DNA from 2 places in the Paenilisteria weihenstephanensis genome. Region 2 is predicted to be linked to the other one. Evidence: predicted binding sites of a transcription regulator. Region 2 holds the regulator's gene; the other holds the start of a gene.

Region 1 (5,581 bases), 1.1 Mb from region 2:
AAACATCAATTGACGCAGAAACAGTTAGCAGAAAAGATAGGTGTAACGTCATCAACCATTAGCAAATATGAAAATGATAATCACCGACCTCCTATATTTATTCTAGCTAAGCTAGCGGATGAACTGGGTACAACAACAGATTTCTTACTGGATGATGTTGCAGGGCTTAGGGAAAAAAATTCGGTAAATGCTTTTCCTTTGATTGGGAATCCTGAATTAGAAAAATGGTATTTGGAGTTACCTTACTCTTATTCTGAAGAAGAGTTATTGCTTTTGAAAAGAATTTCGGAGGCATTGGGGAATCGAAGTATATAGGATCATTTATAGAAGAGGCAGTCACAAATTAGAAAAAGGTGACTGCCTCATTTTTATTCTTCTTCGTCTTTATGTTTCTTCTTTTTATTATTCTCATCTGAAAAACTAAAATCTAAAAATTTATTATTAGACTCTTTTACATCGCTTAGAATATAAGGTGCGCGATTTTCAGCAGTTAGAGAGGTTGGAGGAAACAATAGATTAGAGTATGGATATTCATTTTCCACATTACGCATTTTCTGAGAAAACTTCATATGTAACATGGAAACTCTGGCCATCTGATTATTAAATGTAGAAAAAGAAACGGATATTTTTATTTTTTGATTGTTGGTAAATCGGATGGTTGTACAATTGTAATTAGAATCATAATATTCGGATATATGCTGTGGAAACACCCAAATGCAATCATCTCTTCCTGCTGACGTGGTAGGAAAAGCATAGGTAAAGCTTACAGGATCAATCATAATGGGTGGCTTGTGTGTAACACCTGTTAAAAAGCGTGTACCATCTTTTCTACCTTCATAACTAGAACCAAAAAATTGGCAACTTGTTTTAATTAGAAATAAAGGGGTAAAACTAGTTATACGATGGTCGTTTAATTCAAACACTTCTGAGTTGATTCCCGTTTTTGTCTTTAAGGGCAAGATTATCATGGTATGAGGATTAATCTCATACACTGGCGTTTTCATTTTCTTTTGCATGTCGACACTCCTTTGAAGTATATGGATAAAAGTAAATGCACTTTTAGGTTATGATTTCTCCAGGTTGATGTTTGTAAGCCACAAAGCACAGGTACTAAGTAAAGCCGATTGTCATTGTATTTCTCTATTTGCTAGTTAGTATAGCATAGCTAATTGTCGAAGTCACTATTTTTTCTAAAAATTCTATTTTTATACAAAATGGAACTTTTTAACCCCTTATTCCTACTTTTCAATTGTAGTAATAAAAATAAATAAAGGAGTGAGCAGTCATGGAAATGCGAGATTTTTCAAGTTCATTAGTTAATCAAGTTGGAGTTCTAAAAGGAGAAAAAGAATTGGTTAATACTTTCATTGAATGCTACATGACAATGCTCCTTGATGAACATCAGGTACAACAATTAAAAGACGAAATTGATATTGCACTGGATAATCAGGACAAAGCTAAATTTTATCTTTTAACAGAGAAATTAAACAAAATGCAGCAGGAAATGCTCATTATTTAAATAAATCGATGAAAAACTAGTGTCTTTCGAGGCGCTAGTTTTTTATTTGTTTGTTGAAATAACGTTATAGTGATAGACTAAAAAAGAGAATAATAAATTAGGGGTGGTCAAGCTAGTTTATTTATGTTATGATTCAAAAAAAGAAACATATGTTCGGTGGTGGCGAAATGAGTTTGCAATTTATTATAGGTCGCGCTGGTACTGGAAAAACAGCGTTAATAATGGACAGGCTAGAGGAGAAAATGATTCAGAACCCACAAGCTAGCTCTCTTTTCTTGGTTCCGGATCAAATGACTTTACAAACAGAGACAGAACTTTTTAAACGCGAGAATATCTCGGGTTTATTACATGCGCAAATTTTTAGTTTTAGCCGTTTGGCATGGCGAGTTCTCCAAGAAAGTGGTGGTCTGGCAAGAACGTTCCTTACTGACTCTGGTTTAGAGATGATTATTCGTAAAATTATGATTGAAAAACAGGATGAGTTGTATTTATTCGGACGAAATGCCTCCAAGAAAGGTTTCATTAAAGAGTTAGAGCAGATATTTAAAGAAATGAAGCAGTATTGTGTGGACAAGGAGCAGATTCGGGATTTTGAAAGTGAGATTAATCTTGATTTAAAAAATAAAATGGCTGATATCGCAACGTTATATGATGCTTATGAGGATTCATTATCCGGTAAGTACCTAGAAAATGAAGACTATTTAAGGTTGCTAATAGATGCTATTTCGGGAAACTTATTCTTACAACAAAGTGATATTTTTATTGATGGTTTTCATGAATTTTCACCGCAAGAGTATTTAGTTTTAGGTGAATTGATGAAGACTTGTAGAAGTGTGACGATTGTGTTGACTTTGGATAAGATCTATGACGTGAGTGAGTTAAATGAATATAATCTGTTTCAGATGACTGGGACAACTTATGCTAACTTAACCGAGATGGCCAGAAATGGCGGGTGTGAAATAGCACCCAATATTATTTTGAAGGATAATAAACGATTTGAAAAAGAGGAACTGCTACACTTGGAGGATACTTGGTCAGATATCGCGATTTCAAAATTTAATGGTGAAGTAAAGGCAATTGCAATTGATGAGGCTAATAATCGACGGGCGGAAATAGAGGGTATAGCGAGGCGTGTGAGACAGTTAGCTTTGGATGGATATCGATATCGGGATATCGCTATTTTAAGTCGAGATTTGGATGCCTATGAGACTATTTTACGTTCTTCTTTTCAGGCAAATGATGTTCCGTATTTCATTGATAAGAAACGAACAATGGCAAATCATCCTATGGTAGAATTCCTGCGCTCAAGCCTAGATATTATCCGAACTAATTGGCAATATGAAGCAGTTTTTCAGGCAGTTCGTACAGAGTTTTTCTTTCCTTTAGATGTGAGTAGTACTATTTATCGTGGAAAAGTAGATATTTTTGAAAATTATATCTTGGAGAATGGGATCTATAACAAACGAAGATGGATGGATAAGAAGCCCTGGAGCTATAGGAAAATACGTGGGTTGGATTTGAATCAAGGTGTGCAGACAGATGATGAAAAGATACGGGAAGATACGATTAATGATGTGAAAGATCAGATTAGGAAGCCTTTGATGGTATTAGAGAAACAGCTGAAGGATGCGGAAACTGGTATGGAGCAGGCAAGTGCACTTTTTCAATTCATGTTGGATGTTCGCGTAGATGAACGATTAGATGTGTGGCGTAAGCGCGCAGAAGAGGCGAATGAACTCGAATTAGCAAAAGAGCATGAGCAAGCATGGAAATCGGTTATTGGCTTGTTAGACGAGTTTGTGGAGGTTATGGGAGAAGAGAAAATTTCGTTAGATATTTTCTTTGATATCATTAATACGGGGTTAGATGCACTTAATTTTGCCTTACTTCCGCCTTCCCTTGACCAGCTAATCATTACAGATATGGATAATTCCAGGTTATTAAACAAGAAGGTTATTTTTGTTGTGGGTGTCAATGATGGCGTACTACCAATGAAGAAGCAAGAGAGTGGAATTTTATCTGATGAGGATCGCGTTGATCTAAATATGTCAGGGGTTGCCGTTCGACCAAGCGGAAAAATGATGCTGTCAACGGAAGATTTCTTAGCATATCGGCTGTTGACGCTGCCCTCAGAACTTTTATTTATTAGTTACCCGAACGCTGATGATAATGGTAAGGAGTTATCGGAGTCTAGTTATGTGAGGCGAGTGAATACTATTTTTCCAAAACTTCGGCGAGGGGTTTATTTAAGTGATCCTTCTTTACTTGAAGATGTGGATCAAGCGGCATATATTTCAGCGCCAAGATCGGCTATTGGGTATCTAACGGCTCAGTTGCAGTTTAAAAAAAGGGGCTATCAGATGTCGTCAGTGTGGTGGGATGCTTATCAGTTCCTGAAATCAGATAAGGTTTGGGGAACATCCACTTTGAGAATATTAGAAAGTCTATTTTATCAAAATAAAGCTGAAAATATTTCAAAAGAAGTGGCAACGGCTTTATTTGGAGAGGATATTCATGCGAGTGTATCACGAATGGAGCGATTTTATAGTTGTCACTTCCAGCATTTTGCCCAGCATGGACTTAAATTGGAAGAAAGAGCGCATTTTAAATTGCAGTCCGTTGATATTGGCGAAATTTTTCATGGGGCAATGGAATGGATTTCTGGAGAATTGCGGAGAAATAGTCTGGAATGGGGAAATTTGTCTACGGAGCAGTGTATGGAGATGGCCAGTTTGGCTATGAAATACTTGGTTCCTAAGTTGCAACATGAAATTTTGTTAAGCACGAAGCGTTTAGAGTATATTCAATATAAATTACTAAATATCATTATTCGGGCAACTCGAGTGTTAAATGAGCAGGCGAAAATTAGTTTATTTAAGCCGGTGGGACTAGAAGTTGATTTTGGGATTAAAGGCCAAATACCACCTCTGAAATTGCCGTTACATGATAACCGAGAATTAATTTTGCAGGGGCGGATTGATAGAATAGATGAGGCTGAGCGCGATGAAAGAACATTCTTGAGAATTATTGATTACAAATCGAGTTCACATGATCTACCGATGACAGAGGTGTATTATGGGCTGGCTTTACAAATGTTAACTTATTTGGATATTGTCGTAGAAAATTCGGCTAAACTAATTGGCAAGGTAGCAGAGCCAGCAGGAGTACTCTATTTCCATATGCATAATCCACTTATATCAACAGATAAAGAATTGACAGATGCGGAATTGGAAAAGGAATTATTAAAAAGTTTTCGTATGAAAGGGCTAGTACTGGATGATGCTTTGGCTGTTTCGTTGATGGATACGGAATTGGAACCAGGTAAAACATCGACTATTGTTCCAACTGGATTGAAGAAAGATGGACATTTTAATGCGCACTCTGCTACTGCAACTAAAGCGGAATTTGATGTGATGCGGCAATATGTACGAAACCAATATGTGAAGGCCGGGAATAAGATTATTGATGGTGAAGTTGCAATTAATCCGTATAAGCTGAAGGAACGAAAACCTTGTCAATTATGCCCGTTCCGATCTGTTTGTCAGTTTGACGCTTCACTAGACAGTAACAATTACCGTAAGCTAGATAATCAGAATCGAGCGGACGTCCTACAGAAAATGAGAGAGGAGGATCAAAAATGAAAAAGGAAATTCCTATGAAGCCAGATAGTGTCACATGGACGGAAGATCAGTGGAAGGCTATACATGCTTCTGGTCAAAATATTCTTGTCGCAGCGGCGGCTGGATCGGGGAAAACGGCAGTACTTGTAAACCGTGTGATTGAAAAGATTATTGATCCAGAGAATCCTATTGATGTGGACGAATTGCTTATTGTAACTTTTACAAATGCCTCTGCTGCTGAAATGAAGGCGAGAATTGGCAGAGCTATAGAAAATGCACTTTTGGCAAATGAATCGTCGGGGCATTTGAAACGGCAAATTGCTTTACTTAACTACGCTTCTATCTCAACGCTACATTCTTTTTGTTTAGACGTTATAAAAAGATATTACTACTTGGCAGATATTGATCCAGAATTCCGTCTAATTGACCCGATTGAAAGCGC
Region 2 (5,581 bases):
ATTGTTGTTTTTGTTGATAACTGTTACGGAGAATTTGTGGAACTAATGGAACCGATTGAAGTCGGGGCTGATTTAATGGCAGGTTCTTTAATCAAAAATCCAGGTGGTGGTCTAGCTAAAACTGGTGGGTATATTACTGGTCGAGCGGATCTGGTGGAGCTGTGTGCTTTTCGTCTAACAACTCCGGGTATCGGCGCTGAAGCGGGTGCATCTTTATACAGTCTATTGGAAATGTATCAAGGTTTTTTCCTAGCGCCACATGTTGTAGCGCAGGCTGTTAAAGGCGCTCGATTCACAGCTGGAATCCTGGATGCTTTTCAAATCGAAACAGAACCAGCTTGGGATGCGCCACGAACAGACTTGATCCAAAGTGTCTCATTTCACGATCGTGATAGAATGGTAGCTTTTGCTCAAGCGATTCAAACAGCATCTCCTATTAATGCCCACGCTGTTCCCGAAGGCGCGTATATGCCTGGTTATGAAGATGACGTTATTATGGCAGCGGGAACATTTATTCAAGGTGCTAGCTTGGAATTAACAGCGGATGGTCCCATTCGCGAACCATATCAATTATACGTACAAGGTGGCTTAACGTACGAACATGTGAAAATTGCGGTTTTAGAAGCAACAACCAGATTATTAGCACAAAAATTACTTGTCTTACCACATTAGTAAAATGACATTTCTATGTAAAAAAGCAGTGAATTTATTTTCGCTGTTTTTTTATATGCTCTAAAAAGCATTGGTACATAAGGTTTTTGGCGATGTTAGATTATCTAACATAAATTTGACAAATGATATAACATACATTATAATGCAACTAACATAAGAAAAATAAGTCGTTTTGCGAAAGGGGAAAAAATCGTGAGTGAAAAAGAAATTAGAAGATCGATGCCTCTTTTCCCGATAGGTCCAGTCATGAAACTAACCGATCTTACTGCAAGACAAATACGTTACTACGAGGATCAGGGGTTAATTAACCCGGCAAGAAATCAAGGAAATCACCGCTTATATTCACTTCAAGACATCGATACACTACTTGAGATCAAAGATTATTTGAATGATGGTCTGAATATTGCAGGAATTAAGAAAATGTACCAAATGCAGCAGGACGAGGAAAAATCGCCGCTTACCAACGAAGATGTACGCAAAATTTTACGAAAAGAAATGCAACAAGCTGGACGTTTCGTGAAACAAGACGCTTCTGGAAAGCAACAATTGCCAAGATTTTGACAAAAGGTATTTACTTTAAAAAAGTTTATATAATATCAATTATTGGGAGGATTTAATTATGACATCGTACACTAAAGAAGACATTTTTCGCTTCGCAGACGAACAAAATGTAAAGTTCATTCGCTTACAATTCACGGATATCCTGGGAATCATTAAGAACGTGGAAATTCCCCTTAGCCAGTTGGGTAAAGCATTGGATAATAAAATGATGTTTGATGGTTCCTCCATTGAAGGTTTTGTACGTATTGAAGAATCAGACATGTACTTATTCCCGGATCTTGACACATGGGTTGTGTTCCCTTGGACAGCGGAAAAAGGAAAAGTAGCTAGATTGATTTGTGATATTTATAATCCAGATGGAACAATTTTTGCGGGGGATCCTCGTGCTAACTTAAAACGTGTATTAGCCGAAATGCATGACTTAGGATTTACAGATTTTAACTTAGGACCAGAACCTGAATTTTTCCTTTTCAAATTAGATGAGCGAGGTAAGCCAACGCTAGAATTGAATGATAATGCTGGGTACTTCGATTTAGCGCCAACCGATCTAGGTGAAAACTGTCGCCGCGATATCGTGCTCGAATTAGAAGAAATGGGCTTTGAAATTGAAGCAAGTCATCATGAAGTAGCGCCAGGACAACATGAGATCGATTTCAAATATGAAGATGCGGTCACTGCGTGTGACAATATTCAAACATTCAAACTAGTTGTAAAAACGATTGCTCGTAAACACGGGTTGCACGCAACATTCATGCCTAAACCATTGTTCGGCGTGAACGGATCCGGGATGCATTTCAATATGTCACTGTTCAATAAAGACGGTAATGCCTTCTTTGATGCTGATGGCGAGGAACAACTTAGCCAAACAGCGTATCATTTCTTAGCTGGTATGTTGAAGCATGCGAAAGGTTATACAGCCGTAACGAATCCAACAGTAAACTCGTATAAACGTTTAGTACCAGGTTATGAAGCACCATGCTATATCGCTTGGTCAGGTAAAAACCGTAGCCCACTTGTTCGTGTTCCAAGTTCTCGTGGTTTGAGTACTCGCCTAGAACTTCGTAGCGTTGACCCAGCAGCAAATCCATACTTAGCGATGGCTGTATTACTCCGCGCAGGATTAGACGGTATCAAAAATGAATTAACACCTCCAAAACCTGTGGATCGTAATATTTATGGGATGAACGAGGAAGAGCGCCATGCACACGGTATTTATGATCTTCCAGAAAGCTTAGCCTTGGCTTTAAAAGAGCTTGAGAATGATGATATTATCGTAGACGGCTTAGGAGAACATATTATGGAACACTTTGTAGAGGCAAAAGTTATTGAGTGTGATATGTTTAGAACTGCGGTTCATCAATGGGAACGCGATCAATACATGGAAATTTACTAAAAAAACAACAAAAAAAGGTGGGCACCGAAAATGGTGCCCACCTTTTTTGTTGTTTATCGAATGTCACGATATAGTCCAATAACTTTCCCTAGGATCGAGACGTTATTCAATATAATTGGATCCAAAGCATCGTTTTCCGGTTGTAGACGGAAATGATTTGCTTCTTTATAAAACCTCTTACACGTAGCTTCATCTTCATCTGTCATTGCAACAACAATTTCACCGTTATTGGCTGAAGTTTGTTGTCTAACAATTACTTTATCTCCATTTAAAATACCAGCATTAATCATACTTTCACCGTCAATTTCAAGCATAAATATTTCTGTTTCACCATTTGCCATATGTTCAGGTAATGGGAAGTATTCATCAATGTTTTCAATCGCAGTGATAGGCATCCCAGCCGTTACTTTACCGATAATCGGGATATTAATAACGTTTGGAGTAGGTATTTCATCCTCTAATGAAAGAATTTCAATAGCTCTTGGTTTTGTTGGATCTCTTCGGATAAGACCTTTTCCTTCTAAACGTGCCAAATGACCATGTACGGTTGAACTAGATGCTAATCCCACAGCTTCACCGATTTCTCTTACGGAAGGCGGATAGCCTTTATCCTTTACTTCCGATTTAATAAAGTCATAGATATCTTGCTGGCGTTTTGATAGTTTCATTTGTTTCACCCCGCTTACTCTTTACTTCTTTATTAACCTCAGTATATCAAAAAAAAAAAGGATATGCAAACAATTGTTCGTTTTTTTAATTGACATAGTAGAACGAGTGTTCTATAATATAACAAAAGGCGAACATATATTCTTTTGGAGGGATAAAGATGACTTTAAAATCTATTTGGGATCGATATTATATTGCTATTATTTTCTTTGTTACATGTTTTGTTTTAGGAATTGTACTATTGATGGTAACAGTTAACCAAGCAGAATCAGATTATAATGAGGTTAGTGTGGCTAGCGGGGATTCAATATGGGCTTTGGCAGATGAATATGCGGGAGAATATAAGATGAGTAAACAAGAATTTGTAGCTTGGATGGAAAAGGAAAACCAATTGATTGATGGAAAGCTTACCGCTGGGAGCACAATTACTATACCAGTTAAGCAAGTAACTGGGGATGACAGTTCTATTCAGTTAGCCGATGAATAATATGCACAATGCTTTAAAAATCTTTTTGTTTCATGTAGAATATGTGATAACAAGGAATGAAAAGAGGTTTTTGAATGTTTAAGGATTTTAAAGCGTTTATTTCGAAAGGGAACGCATTAGGGATGGCCGTAGGTATTGTAATTGGGGCTGCATTTACAAGTATTGTTAATTCACTTGTGAATGATATTATTATGCCGCCACTTGGATTACTCATTGGAAATGTCGATTTTACAAATTTATTTATTAGTCTAAATGGAACGCATTATGATACATTAAAAGCTGCGCAATCAGCAGGGGCGCCGACAATTAACTATGGTATGTTTATTAATAACATTATCAGTTTTTTGATTATTGCTTTCTCTGTTTTTCTGATCATCAAATTGGTATCTAAGTATATGCCGCTAGAACCGAAGCAACCAGCGACTAAAGAATGTCCATATTGTTTATCAGCTGTACCAGAAAAAGCGACGAAATGTCTGCACTGTACTTCTGAGTTGATCGAACAAGAATCTAGAACTTCATCATTATAATATCACTACATTTAGGAGGATGAACATGTTAGAAAAGTCCAAGATAGATCGTATCAATGAATTATCCCACAAAAAGAAAGCTGGGACGATGACAGCGGATGAGAAAATCGAGCAAGATACACTGCGTGAAGAATACATCAAGTCATTCCGAAACCAAGTGCGAGATACAATTGAACACACCACATTTATTGATCCTAATGGTGACGATGTGACACCAGATAAGATCAAACGGAAGCGAGAAGAACGAAAAAAATTATAATAGTCTAGGTTAGGTGCATGTTGCTTAACCTATTCTTATACATGAAACGAACATTTTTGAACATATCTACACATTTTTGAACAAAATGATATTTTTTAGTTGTTTATTATGCGAGAAAGGATTATTATAAATAGTAGTGACTAAAACAAGAGAGGATGTTTCATTTGTTTGATAAAACAGACCAATTAGCAATTAATACTATTCGAACATTATCGATCGACGCAATTCAAAAAGCCAATTCTGGACACCCAGGATTACCAATGGGGGCTGCTCCAATGGCCTACGCCTTATGGTCCAAAGTACTGAAGGCAAATCCAGCGAATTCACACTGGTTTAACCGTGATCGTTTTGTACTTTCTGCGGGCCATGGCTCTATGTTACTCTATAGCTTGTTACACTTAAGTGGCTATAAATTAGGATTAGAGGATTTGAAACAGTTCCGTCAATGGGATAGCAAAACACCAGGGCATCCAGAAGTACATCATACGGACGGTGTTGATGCAACAACTGGTCCACTTGGACAAGGTATTGCAATGGCTGTTGGTATGGCGATGGCAGAAAGACATTTAGAAGCAATGTATAACAAAGATGGATTCCCAGTCGTAGATCATTATACATATGCGCTATGTGGTGATGGAGATTTGATGGAAGGTGTTGCTTCTGAAGCGGCTTCTCTTGCAGGACATCAACAATTAGGCCGCTTAGTTTTAATGTATGATTCAAATGATATTTCACTTGATGGTGATTTAGATAAGTCTTTCTCTGAAAGTGTGAAACAACGCTTCGAGTCTTATGGATGGGAACATCTTCTTGTAAAAGATGGCAATGATACAGCTGAAATTTTAGCTGCTATTGAAAAAGCAAAACAAAATACATCGCAACCAACTATGATTGAAGTAAAAACTGTCATTGGATTTGGTGCTCCAAATGCTGGAACAAGCAAAGTACATGGTGCTCCACTAGGTGCGGATGGTATAAAAGCAGCAAAAGCAGCATATGGTTGGGATTATGAA

What was found. The regulator LexA, encoded in region 2, represses DNA repair genes until DNA is damaged. The targets are predictions, from matches to a motif close to CGAACATATGTTCG.
Region 1: the regulator LexA is predicted to act here: its motif matches at 1,662-1,675, upstream of addB (helicase-exonuclease AddAB subunit AddB).

Annotation. Positions count from the first base shown of each region.
Region 1 covers NZ_CP011102.1:2,787,757-2,793,337, reverse strand. The annotation lists gene UE46_RS13505 (helix-turn-helix domain-containing protein) at 1-315, shown strand, start outside; gene UE46_RS13500 (competence protein ComK) at 369-1,016, opposite strand; gene UE46_RS13495 (IDEAL domain-containing protein) at 1,286-1,519, shown strand; gene addB (helicase-exonuclease AddAB subunit AddB) at 1,687-5,160, shown strand; gene addA (helicase-exonuclease AddAB subunit AddA) at 5,157-5,581, shown strand, end outside.
Region 2 covers NZ_CP011102.1:1,664,104-1,669,684, forward strand. The annotation lists gene UE46_RS08100 (methionine gamma-lyase family protein) at 1-672, shown strand, start outside; gene UE46_RS08105 (MerR family transcriptional regulator) at 865-1,233, shown strand; gene glnA (type I glutamate--ammonia ligase) at 1,292-2,626, shown strand; gene lexA (transcriptional repressor LexA) at 2,680-3,294, opposite strand; gene yneA (cell division suppressor protein YneA) at 3,453-3,779, shown strand; gene mscL (large conductance mechanosensitive channel protein MscL) at 3,854-4,309, shown strand; gene UE46_RS08130 (DUF896 domain-containing protein) at 4,335-4,568, shown strand; gene tkt (transketolase) at 4,733-5,581, shown strand, end outside.